Regions from separate parts of the Jeotgalibacillus malaysiensis genome, predicted to be linked through region 2. Evidence: riboswitches for the same ligand, from Rfam matches in the RefSeq annotation. Region 2 holds a riboswitch; the other holds the start of a gene.
What was found. Region 2 has a riboswitch for thiamine pyrophosphate ahead of tenI (thiazole tautomerase TenI). Riboswitches for the same ligand answer to the same signal wherever they lie in the genome.
Positions count from the first base shown of each region.

Region 1: it holds a riboswitch for thiamine pyrophosphate, as region 2 does, so the genes downstream of both, thiT (energy-coupled thiamine transporter ThiT) here and tenI (thiazole tautomerase TenI) in region 2, are expected to answer to the same signal.

Region 1 covers NZ_CP085252.1:1,142,728-1,150,813, forward strand. The annotation lists gene metH (methionine synthase) at 1-1,004, shown strand, start outside; gene LG330_RS06310 (aromatic acid exporter family protein) at 1,231-2,253, opposite strand; TPP riboswitch at 2,363-2,465, shown strand; gene thiT (energy-coupled thiamine transporter ThiT) at 2,574-3,146, shown strand; gene map (type I methionyl aminopeptidase) at 3,631-4,383, shown strand; gene LG330_RS06325 (hypothetical protein) at 4,419-4,754, opposite strand; gene LG330_RS06330 (tryptophan-rich sensory protein) at 4,824-5,579, opposite strand; gene recQ (DNA helicase RecQ) at 5,630-7,780, opposite strand.
Region 2 covers NZ_CP085252.1:3,480,230-3,488,315, reverse strand. The annotation lists gene LG330_RS18105 (SRPBCC family protein) at 408-854, shown strand; gene LG330_RS18100 (thiazole biosynthesis adenylyltransferase ThiF) at 1,023-2,042, opposite strand; gene LG330_RS18095 (thiazole synthase) at 2,039-2,806, opposite strand; gene thiS (sulfur carrier protein ThiS) at 2,809-3,012, opposite strand; gene thiO (glycine oxidase ThiO) at 3,018-4,154, opposite strand; gene tenI (thiazole tautomerase TenI) at 4,176-4,913, opposite strand; TPP riboswitch at 4,909-5,009, opposite strand; gene LG330_RS18075 (DUF421 domain-containing protein) at 5,384-6,109, opposite strand; gene LG330_RS18070 (LLM class flavin-dependent oxidoreductase) at 6,215-7,240, opposite strand; gene LG330_RS18065 (TIGR03571 family LLM class oxidoreductase) at 7,452-8,086, opposite strand, start outside.

The DNA.
Region 1 (8,086 bases), 1.3 Mb from region 2:
TCTCCAATCATTACGATGGACTTGTGCTGTATGCAAAAGATGCAATGAATGGACTGAGCCTGGCCAACCAGCTGCAGGATGAGCTCGAGCGTGCAAAACTGAGTGAGGAAATCTTTGCGAAGCAGGAAAAGCTTCAGTCCCAGGAACCAAGACCGGCTAGGGAAGCAGCAGTCAGTGTCCTTGAAAAGCCGCCTGTGGCAGAAGCTCAAGTATTTGTACCGAACGATACGAAACGTCACGTGATCAACTCTTATTCAGTCGCTCACGTTGAAGCGTATATTAATATGCAGATGCTCCTTGGTCACCACTTAGGTGTAAAAGGAAAAATCTCAAGATTGCTTGAAGAAAAAGATGAAAAGACGCTGATGGTAAAAGAAACAGTGGATCGCCTGATTGAAGATGTGAAGCGGGAAGGACTCATCACCCCGGCTGCTGTCTATCAATTCTTCCCGGCTCAAAGTGAAGGGAATGACGTCATTATCTATCACCCTGAAACCGGTCAGGAGATTGAACGTTTTACATTTCCGCGTCAGCCGAGAGCACCATACCTTTGTCTTGCAGATTATCTCCGTTCAAAAGAGAGCGGCGTAATGGATTATGTAGGATTCTTTACTGTCACAGCCGGCAGAGGGATCCGTGAAAAAGCGCAGCAATATAAAGAAGAAGGCAGGTTCCTGGAAAGCCATGCACTTCAGGCGCTCGCACTTGAAACAGCAGAAGGATTCGCAGAATTGCTGCACCAGCAAATGAGAGATCGCTGGGGCTTCCCGGACCCTGTTGACTTCACGATGCAGGAACGCTTCAGTGCCAAATACCACGGTCAGCGTTTTTCATTCGGTTATCCGGCATGTCCTGAGCTTGAGGATCAGGAAAAGCTCTTCAAGCTGATCAGCCCTGAAGAAATCGGCGTTCAGCTGACAGACGGCTTTATGATGGAGCCTGAAGCGAGTGTGTCAGCGATTGTGTTTGCGCATCCTGATGCGAGATATTTTAATGTGATGTAATTGTGCGTTGTGTGTGGGATGGTGGTTCGACGCTCGTTCGCTGGTGTTCGGCGTTTGAGTAGGCATGTTCGAGAGTAAATGCGCGGTGTTCGCTGTTAACGTAGTGATGTTCGACGTTTAACAGGTACACTTCGACACTTCAGGACTATTGACTCACCACCGAAACATGTTTTAGCCAACCAAAAAAGCCGGGGATTTGCTCCCCGGCTTTTCGCATGTCCATCTATTAAAGTTCCTCCGGCCTCGCACTCGGTACCTTTACAAACGATCTGCGCTTTTTTAGCAGCGCATGAATCGTTAATAATTCAAAATAAATATAACTTTTATCAGGCAGCTCTTCTTCGTCCGTCTCACCCTTGAGCTCATGCCGCAGCAGCGCAAGTGCATCTGCATCCATCGGCTCCTGTTCACCGGTTCTGATAATCCGGTTGTTCAGCTGTGAAATGAGTGTGCGGACTGCCTGTTTTTCTTCAACAGACCATTCAGGTGCATCATCTGAAGGCAGTGAAATCAGATTTGCTAAATGAAAAGACAGCTGTCTCAGCAGGTAAATCTTTTTTTGCAGCGTCTGGATTTCGTTCATTTCCTCCCGTTTATAAGAATGATAGTGCCATTCCTGAAGCTGAAATCTGCAGAACATATCTGCCCGGTCTAGCTGAGTACGCAGCTGGTTGGATGCGGATTCAAGATTCATAGGTGAGTTTTTCTGATCCAGCAGCTCATTCATTCTTTCAGCAAGCAGCTGGGTGAGTTTAGCCTGTGAATCAGAAATGAGTGAAATGATCTGATCCTTATATTTTGGCGGCATCAGTAAAAAGTTAACGAGTGTGGAAGTTAAAATGCCGATTCCTGTTGTGCCAAGTCTTTTAACAAATTCAAGCAGAAAGTGATCTTCTGTCCCTGGAATCATCGCAACCGCAGTCAGTGTCGCAACCAGCATTCCTGCATCAAGCTTCAGTTTATAACAGATCCAGATCGTCAGCACTGCCGAAATTGTATATGTAATCGCCGTATCCCCGAGCAGGAAGGTGGCGAGCATCGCAATGGAGGCCCCGATCGCAGATGCAGGGAAACGGATTATTCCCTTTTTGATTGAATCGGCAGCTGTCGGCTCAATCGTTACAATCGCTGTAATGACAGCAAAAACAACTGGCAGATTAAACAGCTGACAGATCAGCGCAGTTAAAAACACTGCAACACCTGTCTTTAAAATTCTGCCGCCGATAAATCTTCTTTTTAACCATTGCATATGATCCAGGAACCTCCTTTTTTAGTAAATTAGACGTGTTATAGTATAGCATACAAAAAGTTGGGGAGATGACATGATTCAGAATATAAGTTACAATGTTCATAGATGCAATTTCCACAAGGGGAGCCATATAGGCTGAGAGTGAACGGATTTGTTCAGACCCTTCGAACCTGTAAGTTAATGCTTACGCAGGAATGTGGATGGAAACGGACTTTTCAAGGGTCTCTGGGTTTCTATCCCCGGGACCCTTTTTGTATGGAGTGGCCCGTTGAATTCCCCTCTGTGCGAGCTGCATCGATTTCGCAAAAGGAGGAAGACATATGGAGCGTAAAAAGTTATTATTTTTAGTGGAGGTTGCGATTTTTTCAGCAATCGGTATTATCCTTGACCAGTTTTCATTCAGTCTCTGGCCACAGGGTGGTTCAATCAGTTTTGTGATGGTACCAATTATCCTGATGGCATTTCGCTGGGGCTTAAAAGGTGGTCTGTTAACAGGATTTCTTGTAGGTCTGCTGCAGACAATGTTCGGTGCCTATATTATTGATCCGGTTCAGGGGATTCTTGATTATCCGCTGGCATTCACTGTGATTGGATTTGCGGGTCTCTTTGCAGGTGTAGTGAAGCGTTCACTTGAAGAAGGCTCAATGAAAAAAGCTGCCGTCTACATCACAGCTGGTGTATTCATCGGTGCACTTCTGAGATTTATCTGTCATTTTCTTGCCGGCGTGATCTTCTTTGGATCGGGCAGTGAAGGCGTACCGGCATGGCTGTTCTCACTTGGCTACAACGGTTCATACATGGGCCCTGCGTTCATCCTGACATCCATTGTCCTTGCGACACTGCTGATCTCAGTACCAAGAGTCGCAACGAACCGTCAGATGACAAGTGCCTGATAGGCTTAAATAACTGGTTCATTTACGCTTCAGGCGGACGCTTTCCGGACGGAGGTTGCCAAGCCTCCTCGCCTTCGGCTCAGGGGTCTCGGCTTCCCTCTACTCGTCCCGGAGTCGTCGCCTTACGCTGCAATGAACCTAAATTTAATACAAAAAAGAAGATGACTTTTGACAAAAACGTCATCTTCTTTTTTATTTTCAGTCTAGATATATTCATCACTTACTACAAACGTGATATGTACTTTACTATCTTAAAGGAAGACATATATAGTTTAATCGGAGCGTAAGGGGGCGACTCCAACGCGAGAAGCAGGACAGGTGAGACCCCGCAGGCGCGAAGCGTTGAGGAGGCTCACCGCCGGCCGCGTGGAAAGCGTCCCCCTGAAGCGCAGATTAAACGGTTATTCAAGAACTAGCATCTTTCATGCAATCCACACCATACATATGATATAGTGAACCATTATAAAGCAAGGGGAGAATCGGAATGATCGTAAAAACGAACGAAGAATTAGAAGCGCTGAAAAAAATCGGCGCAATCGTTGCTGAGATCCGCGATGACATGCGTGCAGCAACTAAGCCCGGTGTAACGACCGCTGAGCTTGATGAAATCGGTAAGCAGAAATTTGAACAGTACGGTGCCATTTCAGGCCCTAAAGGTGAATATGATTTCCCTGGCTATACATGTATCAGTGTAAATGACGAAGTTGCGCACGGCATCCCTGGTGACCGTGTCATTAAAGAAGGGGACCTTGTGAATATTGATGTTTCAGGCTCTCTGGATGGTTACTTTGCTGATACAGGCATTTCATTTGTTGTAGGTGAGAATGCAGCGCTTGAAAAACTGTGTGCAACAGCAGAAGAAGCTTTTACACTGGCGCTGAAAAAGGCAAAAGCCGGTTCTAAAAAGAGCCAGCTTGGGAAAACTGTTTCACGTGTTGCCAGACAAAACGGCTATCGGGTCATTACGAATCTGACAGGACACGGTGTCGGAAAGTCTCTTCATGAAGCACCGGACCATATCCTGAACTATCATGATCCGTGGGATAACGAATTATTAACAGAAGGTACGGTCCTTGCATTTGAACCGTTTATTTCATCAGGGGCTGACTTTGTTGAAGAGCAGAATGACGGCTGGACGTATAAGACACCGGATGGCAGCCTAGTGGCACAGATCGAGCATACGATTGTAATCACAAAAGGCGAGCCTATTATTCTAACTGAATCTAAAAAAGCATAGGAAAAAGGACTTGTGACGATCACAAGTCCTTTTTCTTATAATTGAATTTCCTTCGCTTTTTTACGCTGCTGCATAAAAATCGCAGCTGCAAGCAGGAAGAATGACAGGGCTGTCGGGACAGAAATCCATGATGAGATTAATAGCATCACAAGGACCCCCGTTCCTCCAGGCGTGGGATTCTGTGTGGCGATCTGATCAATCTGCAGCAGGTAATAAGCTGAAATAATGAAGGTGAAGATCAGAAAGACCACGTTTGTGATCCAGAGCCATTTAACATTTTTTCTTAAACCGAAAACGATTGAAATTGTCATTAGTATTGGTCCCACGAGAAGTGTGATCAAAAACATTGCGAATAATAATTGCCCGTCCAACATAAAACCTCTCTTCAAAAAATCTTCTTTCACTATTCTAACCTATTTGAGAGGGAAATGCCCCGGTCATTATTTAAAAGTTAGTGTCCTGCTGCTGTAGCTGGATTTTTTCTTTTTGCGGAAAACGAACAGGCCGATAAAAATCACTGCACTGAGCACATAAGCTGTGAATACGACTGCAGATTCTTCACCTTCATTCTGTACACCGATCCCGATAAATGCCCATATAAAAACGAGCGGGTAAATCCAGTCGCTTTCTTTGTAGCGGATCCCAAGCGCCAGTGCTGTTGAGATCAATAGCAGGGCAATAGTCCATATTGGTGATGAGATGCCGAGCCCATCCCAGCCGGCTTCATTCAAGGTGTAAGCCGTGTTGGCAACGGTTGCTACACTGACCCAGCCCATGTAAACAGAGAAGGGGAGGATGTCAAAGAAACTGTACTTTGTTTGCTTGATTTTTGCGTAAATAATAATGATTGAGATGAGTAAGCCAACAATCACCGCGACTGATACAGGAAAGAATTCATAGTGCCACAGCAGAATCCATGAAATATTTAAAAGGCAGCTGATCTGAAACATAAAGGAAGTGGATTTATAGACTTCTCTTTTTCTCTGAGACTTAAAAGCACCTTTTAATACCCACAAGCCAAGCAGTATGTAGATCAGTCCCCATATAGAAAACACATAACCGGCCGGTGTGAATAATACATTCAGCCGATTTGAAATTTCGCCTGTGGTCTGTCCGTTAATCGGAAGTATGTTTGCCAGTGCATTAACGGTAATGACAGCTGCAAGCGCAATGAAATTGAGCCAAAACTGTTTCATGTTAAAACCTCCTGTCTGTGTTCTATTCCCTTCAAACAGAAAAAAATCCTTCAGACGAGCTGGTTTTTTACAAGCGTCATTTTTAATTGCAGATAGCTCACTTCCTCAGGCAAAGCCTCTTTTAACGCCTTAAGCCCCGGAACGTCCACTTGTTCTCTTGTGGACAGAATTAACTGTTCGGTTTCTTCATCAAACCACTTCTCAAAATCAAGCGGGTGACCTTCTTCAAATGCCTTTTGCAGATGACGCTCAATTGTTTGCGTTGTAAGTGCTCGGAGTTTTGCAATCTCTGAAATAGTTTTCCCGTCCTGATATAACTCGTAAGTGAACAGGTGACTTGGCTGATCAGGGTCTGCAGTCACTTCAGGCTGCTTTGGCGCCTGAGACTGGTCAGGTGCCGGGACCATGTTTTTGTTTTTGCCATGCTGTTTTGTATAGGCTGCAATGACTTCTGTAAACGGTGTTCCGTACGATTGAAGCTTTCGTTCACCGACCCCTTTGATGATGCGCATCTCAGCTTCAGTTTCCGGATAGTGCTGGGCCATTTCACGGAGTGTCGCATCTGAAAAGATTACGTAAGGCGGAACTGCATGCTCTTTTGCAAGCATTGAACGCACTTTTCGCAGCTCTTCAAATAGTGGCTCATCATAATCAGCCTGCTGCTGATGAAGCTGAAATCCGGATTTGAGCCAGACTGCCTGCTCACCTTTTAACACGGGAACCGCATCCTGCGTTAATCTTAAAATCGGGTACTGACCGCCTTCTAATGCGAGGTAGCCTTCAGCAATTAGTAGCTGAATCAGTTCAGTAATCTGTTTTTCTGACTTCTGGCTCATCAGTCCATATGTGGTGACCTGATTTAGACCGCCTTCTAACAGTTTTTTATTGCGTGAGCCCTTCAAAACTTTTGAAGTCATTCCTGTTCCGAAGCGCTCACCCATTCTTTTAACCGTTGAAAGGATCATTTGAACTTCACGCGTACGGTCTGTTTTCTCGCGGCTGTCAAGGCAGCTGCTGCAGTGACCGCAGTCCGCTGTCATCTGATGATCCTCAAAGTATTCAAGAATAAAGCGGGGCAGACAGCTGTGACTGTGACAATAGTTGATCATCTGCTGAAGCTTCGCATATTCCTCATTGCGCTTTCGTTCGTTTGCAATGGATTGTTCAATTAAAAATTTCTGAAGCATGGAATCCTGCGGGCTGTAGAGGAGGTAACAATCTGCAGGCTCCCCGTCACGCCCGGCACGACCTGCTTCCTGATAGTAGGATTCCATGTTCATTGGCAGCTGATAGTGGATGACAAATCGCACATTACTCTTATCAATCCCCATGCCAAATGCATTTGTCGCAACAATCAGCTTCGCTTCATCATAAATAAACTGACGCTGCGCTTCATTTCGATCATCCTCTGACAGTCCGGCATGATAGCAGACAGTACTCGCATTCTGCTGATTCAGCCAGCCAGTCAGCTGATCCGCTTCTTTTCTGGTAGCGGTGTAAATAATCCCTGTCTCATCCTGCTTTTCTTTTAAAAAGCTTGTTAAAAATGAATGCTTGTCAGCACCCTTTACAACGTGAAAGGACAGGTTATCACGTGCAAAACCTGTGTTAACGATGTGGTGAGGATCAATGGACAGCAGATCAGTAATATCCTGAATCACTTTATCTGTTGCAGTTGCAGTGAGTGCAGTTAAAACAGGTAAATTTGGCAGCAGTCTGATGGTGTCAACGATTGTCCGGTAGCTTGGACGGAAATCATGACCCCACTGGGAAATACAGTGCGCTTCATCAAAAGCAATCAGTGACAGGTCGATATCTGAGATTGCATTGAAGAAGGATGCGGAATCAAACCGTTCAGGCGCTGCATAGACAAATTTATAGCGCCCTTCACGCAAGTTCTGCAGGCGCTCTCTCGTTTCGGCAGCAGATAGTGTACTGTTAATATAAGTGGCGGAAATGCCGTTCTCATTTAATGCATCAACCTGATCTCTCATGAGTGAAATCAGTGGTGATATGACAAGTGCTGTTCCCTCCATGACTAGGCCGGGTATTTGATAGCAGAGGGATTTCCCTCCGCCTGTGGGCATAATACCAAGTGCGTTTTTATGGTCAAGTATGGACTCGATCATCCGGTCCTGTCCGGGTCTGAACGAGTCGTAACCGAAGTATGTATGGAGGACTTGCTGTGCCTCATTCATCATGGTGAATCATCCTTTCTGATGGTGCTTAATTTAGCTTTGTAACCATGGGCGAAAGATCTGCGTTTTAGGCGGACGCTTTCCGTGGCCGGGCGATGAGCCCGCAGGCTTCGTCATAAGCCTCACACGTCCCTTCCTGCCACAGGAGTCGCCGCCTGCCACTCCGATTTTCGCTGTGCATATAAGATAGTCTGGAATTAGACAATATAAGTAATAAATTATCGCTCAACAAATCAAATCCATGCATTCTATTATTTTATCATGAATTCTATAGGAGTTAGTGAGGAGAAAGTAAGTGTTTCGAATGGC
Region 2 (8,086 bases):
ACCACATCCTTTTCTTGTTAGTATACCTGTTATTAATATCAGGTAAAAATATTTACTATTATCCTACCGCTTTTACTTATGTATACCTAAACTCAGAGACAGAAATCGAGTTGTTGTGCAAGATCAATAGTTAATATCTGAATTAAGATCTCATCGTTTATCTAATGGGGTTTAATCGGTACATAATCAACATCCTTTTTAAAGTTAAGAGTGATGATTTTTTATACCAATTAAAATGATAGATTGATTCAAAATTCCGGTAAGATTGTTAATTAACCTAGAACACGGCAGCCCGGACATTTGTTTTACTTAGTAGCTGAGTCATCAATAAACCCTATAATAAAAGTACTAATTACGAACTAAAAAAACTAACCGCTACCACCAAATGACCTGAAGGAGGAGTACAATTGGCTTTTACAAGAGAGATCGAAATCAACGCTCCGATTACCTATGTTTTTGAAAAATCAACAGACTTCAAAGCAGCTTCAAGCATCATGGATTCAGTCGTTCGGACAGAAATACTTACTGAAGGACCAGTGCAAAAAGGAACCCGGATTAAGGAAGTCCGTCTCATGAGAGGGAAAGAGGTAGAAACGGTCTTAACTGTAACGGATTTTAACAAGGATCAGCATTACTCCGTTAAAAGTGAGGATAATGGAATCACTGTCGAATATCATTATAGCTTTAAGAAAACTGCTCAGGGAACGCATGTGCATTTTGAAGGATTCGCAGACGTAGCTGGAATAAAAAAATTCCTGCTGAAGCCTTTCATTGAGATGATGTTAAAAAAAGAAGATGGGGATCACTTGGAGAAGTTGAAAAGTTATATTGAGAGAGGTTATACGGCTGTCTAAGAGTCAGGGGCTCCTGTCAGTTACTCAGACTCACACTTAATATTTTATAGACTTCATGCATTGACCCTGTGTAAAAAAATTCCACACAATTAATTTAAATCGTATTACTAAATAAAATTGCGGTGGAATGGTGCCTAACACAGGGTCAGTTATGAAAATAAAAGCACATTAACCTAAATAACGATGGTATAAGCTTTTGGCTTCCGGAATGCTTTTCGTTCCATGAATTAAAACGCGGCCATCCTTAAAAATGACAAGGCGATGTTCTGTGGTTGAGAACGAGAGCAGATAAGGATTACGTGAAACTTTTCCTATCTGTTTTGACAAGGTTTTATCCAGGCTTTCCAGGTCTCTGTCTATCGGCTTGGAGGGACGAATCTGCACGGTATCCCTTCCGCATAAAACAGCAGTTTTTGTCTGGTTTGAGAGAGAAAGATAAGGATAAAACCGCTCCAGCCCGCAAGAAGGGCAATCTTCTTTTTTAACTCTGTCGACGTTAATAGATGAATGCTGGTTTTTCCAGAGATCGAACGACACAAGCTTCTTTCTTAAATGATGTCGATCTTCGACCAGAATTTTTATGGCCTCTGAAACCTGATAAGACAGGACCATCTGGACAGCAGGGCTGATAATTCCCACCGTGTCGCATGTGATGCCTCCCATCGGTATTTGATCCAGTAAGCAATTCAGACAAGGGGTTTCACCCGGAAGAATTGTATAGCTGATCCCATAACTTCCAACACATGCACTGTAAATCCAGGGGATCTGGTATTTCTGGGAAACATCATTGATAATCATACGGATATCAAAATTATCGCTTGCATCAAGAATCACATCAACGCCTTCAGCTAGTTGATCCATTTCTTCGACTGAGACATCCATGACATGACAGTGAATGTCTGCCTCAGAATTAATAGCCGCTAGTCTTTTTTTAGCAGCCACTGCTTTTGGATTCCGTCGTCTTGCATCTTCTTCCGTATACAGCTGCTGGCGTTGAAGGTTGCTCCACTCTACATAATCCCGGTCAGCAATTGTGATCTTACCAATCCCTGCCCGTACTAACATTTCAGCACTCCCGGTTCCTAATGCGCCGGCACCCACTATTAAAACGTGTTTGTTTCTTAATTTAGCCTGTCCCTCTGCCCCAATCGGCGCAAACATCTCCTGGCGTGAGTATCGACCATTCAACTGATACTCATTCCTTCCATCGGACTGCTGGCAGTGGCATACCGCTTTTTCGGAATTCGCCCTGCTTCGAACCCGAGCCTTCCTGCTTCAATTGAAAGTCTCATCGCCTTTGCCATTTTCACAGGATCCTTCGCGCCGGATACTGCAGTATTCAACAGGACACCATCAGCCCCCATTTCCATTGCAATCGCAGCATCAGAAGGTGTTCCAATTCCTGCATCGACAATAACAGGAACACTTGTCTGTTCGATGATAAAAGAAAGGTTTAAGGGATTAATGATCCCCTGACCAGAGCCGATTGGAGAGGCGCCGGGCATGATCGCATGGCAGCCTGCTTCTTCAAGCCGTCTTGCTAACAGCACATCGTCTGACGTATACGGCAAGACGGTAAATCCTTCTTTTAAGAGCTCCTCTGATGCCTTTAATGTTTCAATTGGATCCGGCAGCAATGTTTTCTCACAGCCGATTACTTCCACTTTAATCATGTCGCAAAGACCTGATGCTTTAGCCAGCTTTGCAGTCCGTACCGCTTCTTTGGCAGTCTTGGCACCGGCTGTATTTGGAAGTAAGGTATACTTTGACACATCAAGGTTTTCGAGAAAATTAGGCTGACCCGCCTCAAATATATTCATTCTGCGGACAGAGAACGTCAGAATTTCTGTCCCCGACACATCTACCGCTTCTTTTTGTATATCAAAATCAGGATACTTACCAGTGCCTAATAACAATCTTGATGAGAATTCGTGATTTCCTATCTTTAACATGCTTATCCGCCTCCTACAAAATGTACTAACTCAATTTTGTCTTGATCGAAAATGAGCGCTTCTGTATGTTCCGCTTTATCCATGATTTCAGCATTCTTTTCGACAATGACTACTTTATGCTGCAATTCAAAATGCTGAAGCAGTCCAGCTATCGTTTTCACTGTGTCTGGTACCTCTACCTGATCTCCATTGATCGTCAATCTCATTTTCTTCACCTCGCGATTGAATTTGTATTCCTGGTCAGCCGGTCCAGACGAAAAGAGGATAGATCGACTGCAGGTGATTTTCCTTCAATCAGATCCGCCATCACTTCTCCGGTAATTGGCGACAGTAATATGCCATTTCTAAAATGACCTGTCGCAATAAACAACCCCTTGTAATCGGGATGTTCATCTAAATAAGGCAGGCCGTCAGCGGTTTGCGGCCGGATACCGGTCCAGGCTTTTTCCCACTCGCCCTGCGATATGGAAGGTACCAGCTTACGGGCGTTTTCCATTAATGAAAAAATTCCCTCCAGCGTGACTTTTTGGTTAAACGTATTTGGCAGGACTGTTGCTCCTACAATGATTCTTCCGTCTTTTTTCGGGACAAGATAGCAGCCCGGCGTGAAAATGGTGCTTGTTAATAAGGGAGCCTCTGTCCGTACGGAAAAACATTCGCCTTTCACGGGATACATGTTGAGCTGTAGGCCTGTTTTCGTTAACAGCTTCTCGCTCCAGGCGCCACCTGTTACTACAACGTTACTGCTCATAAAATCACCTTTATTCGTAGTAACCCCTGTGATTTTTCCGTTAGAGAAATGCAGGGAATAAACCTCCAGACCTTCTTTAATCACGCACCCGAGTGCTGATGCGGACTTTAAAAAACCTAATGACAGCTGAGGTGCTGATACCTGACCATCTTTTTCAAGGTACATGGCCCCAATGACTTCATTTGACAATGCCGGCTCTCTCTTTCTCGCTTCTTTACCAGTAAGCAGCTCCGCAGTTTCTCCATTCTGTTTGTGGATTTTACTGATTCTCTGGTGTTCCTGCAGATCCCGCTCAGTTAAGGCAAGCCTCAGCATGCCCTTTTCCACAAGCTCAATTTCAACACCGCTGGTCATCTTCAGCTCATCTGCCAGGTTGCCAAATAACGCTCTGCTCGTTCTCGCTAATTGAAAAAGCGGACTCTCTCCATCTAACTCGGCCTGGGCGCCAAGCATTCCGGCTGCTGCTCCGGATGCTTTGCCTGCAAGTCGGTCTTTTTCCAGCAGCAAAACCTTCATTCCTCTTTTCGATAAATTAAACGCTATTGCTCCACCGATGACTCCGCCGCCAACGACTATGGCATCGTACGTTTTATTCATGTAACTCTCTCCTTACCTATTTCAGACATCATATTGTTTAGATAAATAGGATCGATATTGCTGTACCGCTTTTAAAGGGTTTTTTGCGCCCAATATCCCTGACATGACAGCGATTCCTTGTGCTCCTGCTCCGATCACATCTGCACTGTTTGCCGGTTTAATTCCACCAACTGCTATGACCGGAATAGAAATTGATTGAGATATAAAGCTTAGCTGCGCTAACCCTTGCGGAATTAATCCCGGTTTGGATTGAGTTGAATAAATATGCCCAAAGATGACATAATCCGCCCCTTGCTGCTCAGCAATTTGAGCTTCCTCAAGGGAATGAACTGAACAGCCAACTGTCAGGTTTTTAAATGTTTGTTTTACGAGCTCAACAGGCAGCGAATGAAAAGCTAAGTGAACGCCTCGCACATTTGTAACGCAGGCAACATCCGCCCGGTCATTAATGATTATTTTTGAAGGGGGGACTCCCGTGTTTATTAAAAGCTCTACCATTTCATATATTTCTTTTGCTGTTTTGGTTTTTTCACGCAAATGGATAAAATCGATTTCCGGATGAATGCTCTCAATCATGTCTGCTAATTGTTCAGATTTTTGTGTTCCTGTCGAGATCAAATGCAACTTTCCGGGTTTCAATATTTCGCCCCCTTTCTTTACACTTATCACTTTTCTTAAAAGAAAATCTCCTGACAAATAAAAAAAAACCACTCCAGCGATGGAGTGGTTTTGGGTATGTTTTATGAATGAATATAACATAGATCAACCACTTCCCTACGCTAGTTTCAACTAGATCAGGTTCGAAGGGTCCGGATTGCTCCGTCTCAGTCCCGAAAGACTCCCCTAGTGTTTTTATATTCAGTTTTTTTAAATTCTATAAAGTTAGCGTAACATCTTCTGTAGGATTTATCCAGTTCATTTTATATACAACGCTCTGAAGTGAAAATTCCAAGAAAAAAATTGTGTATTACTACCATAGTTGAAGCGTGCGGGAAGAACGCTGTGCTATCCTTCCTCCAGCAGGTTTCAATGAATTAAGATAACATCTGTAAATGAGAGTGGATTCAAGCACTGAAGATGACAGTTGCAATCAGTAGTGTAAATCCGGGCTTTCTCTGATTCATTTCTTACATATCAACCTGAATATACATGGAACTAACAATTGAGGCAGAATAAAAGGAATCCCGCTGCCTGAGTGAGAGGCAATGGGATTTTTGATCCATAACAACTTAATGTTTTATCGGTGGAATCGTGATATTTTTTTCATCATTTAGGGAAACATGTAACTCATGCTCCCGATTCATTGAAGCGAAAAAGACATCCCTTATATCAACAATGCCTTTGTTAGATAACTGTTGTTGCAGCCAGGCTTCATTCAGATTAAAATCCTTCAAAACGTTTGAATAAATGGTTCCTTCTATAATAACCGGAAAGGAAATAGCAGATGTTGTTTTTGCCATTTTCATATCTTCTAAGGTAACTGAATGCTTTTGTGGTTTCTTTAAAACGCTCAAAGAACCATTCGCTTCGATAATGGCTGTTTCAACTTCACTAATATCAAAAACGCTTTTTTCCCTGAGCATTTGAAGGATATTATCAATCGAATAACGGATTTTCTTCATGTTTTGATTGAGGAATTTTCCATTTTGTATAATCACAGTCGGTTCAAATGTCAGCAGTCTCCCTATTTTCCGGTTGGAAATCTTCCACTTTGCAACAACCTTCTGAAGAATGCCAAGCGCAATGACTGCAGCTGCAGTCGGGAGATGGTCAATATTTGGATCTGCAATATCGGCTCCAACAACTGCCCCCAATGTGAGGATAATTAAAAAGTCGAAGATCGGTAATTCCCCGATTGCCCGTTTTCCCATGAATAGGGTGACAAAGAGTAGCAGGGGTAAAATTGTAATGATTCTCCCAAGAACCAGAAGTATATCCTTTATAGATTCAACCATTTCTTTTACACCCCTATCTGCACTTTTAAATTACCATCCTCAGCTTAGTTTAGTCATAAAGAAATTAGATATTAAAAGCTTGCCCCAATGGTCGGCCGGACTTACCTATTTCTGCTGAGTAATTTCTGCCAGTATTTCAAAGGAACGGAGACGGGCTTTTTGATCGTAAACCTGGGCGATTGCCATGATTTCATCGGCTTGACTTTCATCCACAAACTTTTCCAGCTGTTCTTTTACAGTTTGAGGACTGCCGATAATCGAGGTGCCTAATTGACTCTCAAGGGCAGCTAATTCATAGTCGCTCGCTATATCCTTAATATTATCCACTGGCGGCTGCAATGGGATTTCGTTTCCGCGCATCAAATTCAAGAACTGCTGCTGTAATGTTGTAGCCAGCCATTCAGCTTCCTGATCCGTGTCGGCCGCAATGATGTTCAGCCCTACCATTGCATGCGGTTTGTCCAGTACTTTAGATGGCTTAAATGATCGGCGATACAGCTCGATAGCCGGCAGTGTGTTATGCGGTGAGAAATGGCTCGCATAAGCAAATGGCAGGCCAAGCTCTCCTGCCAGCTGGGCACTGAATCCGCTTGAACCTAACAGCCAAACAGGGATGTTTAGTCCCTCACCCGGAACTGCTCTTATACGACTAAATCCTTGTCCCAGAGAAGGGTCAAAGTAATTCCGGAGCTCAGCCAGCTGCTCAGGGAAATCTTCTCCTGAACTTCTTAAGTCACGTCTTAATGCACGTGCTGTATGCTGATCAGTACCCGGTGCGCGGCCCAGGCCAAGATCAATACGTCCTGGATATAATGATTCCAGCGTACCAAATTGCTCAGCAATCACAAGAGGTGCATGATTCGGCAGCATAATACCGCCTGAACCTACCCGGATTTTTGATGTGCCTGCTGCAACGTGGGAAATGACTACCGATGTTGCGGAGCTTGCGATAAACGGCATATTATGATGTTCAGCGAGCCAGTACCGGTTATACCCAAGCTTTTCAGCAAGCTGGGCCAGCTCCAACGTATTGCGAAAAGAATCAGCAGGTGTACTACCCTCTGAAATTGGAGCGAGATCCAGGACCGAGAATGGAATATCGGTCATTTTTTTTGTATGATTTTCAGACATATGCTCATCTTCCTTCTTATAAAATTATTTCAATCCTATAAAAGAATTTACAGGTTGTTTTCTTAGTCTTTTTTAATGCTTCAATCTGAATCACTTGAATGTAACTGGTCAAAAATCTCTGTAAGAGCGATCATTTCATCAGCGTCAGCCGCCACTTGAACGGCTGACTTCCTGCTTATATTCAATATAATTTTTAAAGCCGGCCTGTACCTTAATGGGTTGGAAAGTAAGGTAAAACAAATTCTCCAAGTTCCTGAATGACTTCCTCTGGAGGACGCTTAGAAAAATACAGAACAAAAGCCAAATGGTTAACACCAATCGCTTGAAATTGATGAAGCAGATCAACTAAACGGTTTCTTCCCACGGCATAGCCTAAGGGTATGGGAACAGGCATTTCATCGGGATTTTCCAGTAAATCGATGAAAAGGCTTTGAGAGAAGGGTTTAAAATCTCCTGGAGTATGAACTTCAGTTAAAGCACGATAATCCTGAATCAGCTGCTCCTGTTGAGTAAGGCCTCTTGGGTATTGAATCCACCCATCCCCATTACCGGCGATCCAATCGATAGACTGGTTACTAAATCCAGTCACCATGGTCGGAATGGAAGAGACGGGCTTTGGAATTAACCTCATATCTGTACCATCAATCAGACCGGTTCGACTGTTGATTGTTGGCTGGTCCTCTCTTAAAAGCTGGTCAAGAACTTCAAAGTTTTCTTTAAATAACAGACCGCTTTCCTGCTTGGATACCCCCAAAGCCGTAAAGTCTTTTTCCCTGTCTCCTGATGCCACGCCCATAATCAGCCGGCCTGGAAACAATTGATCTATTGATGCAGCTTCCTTGGCTA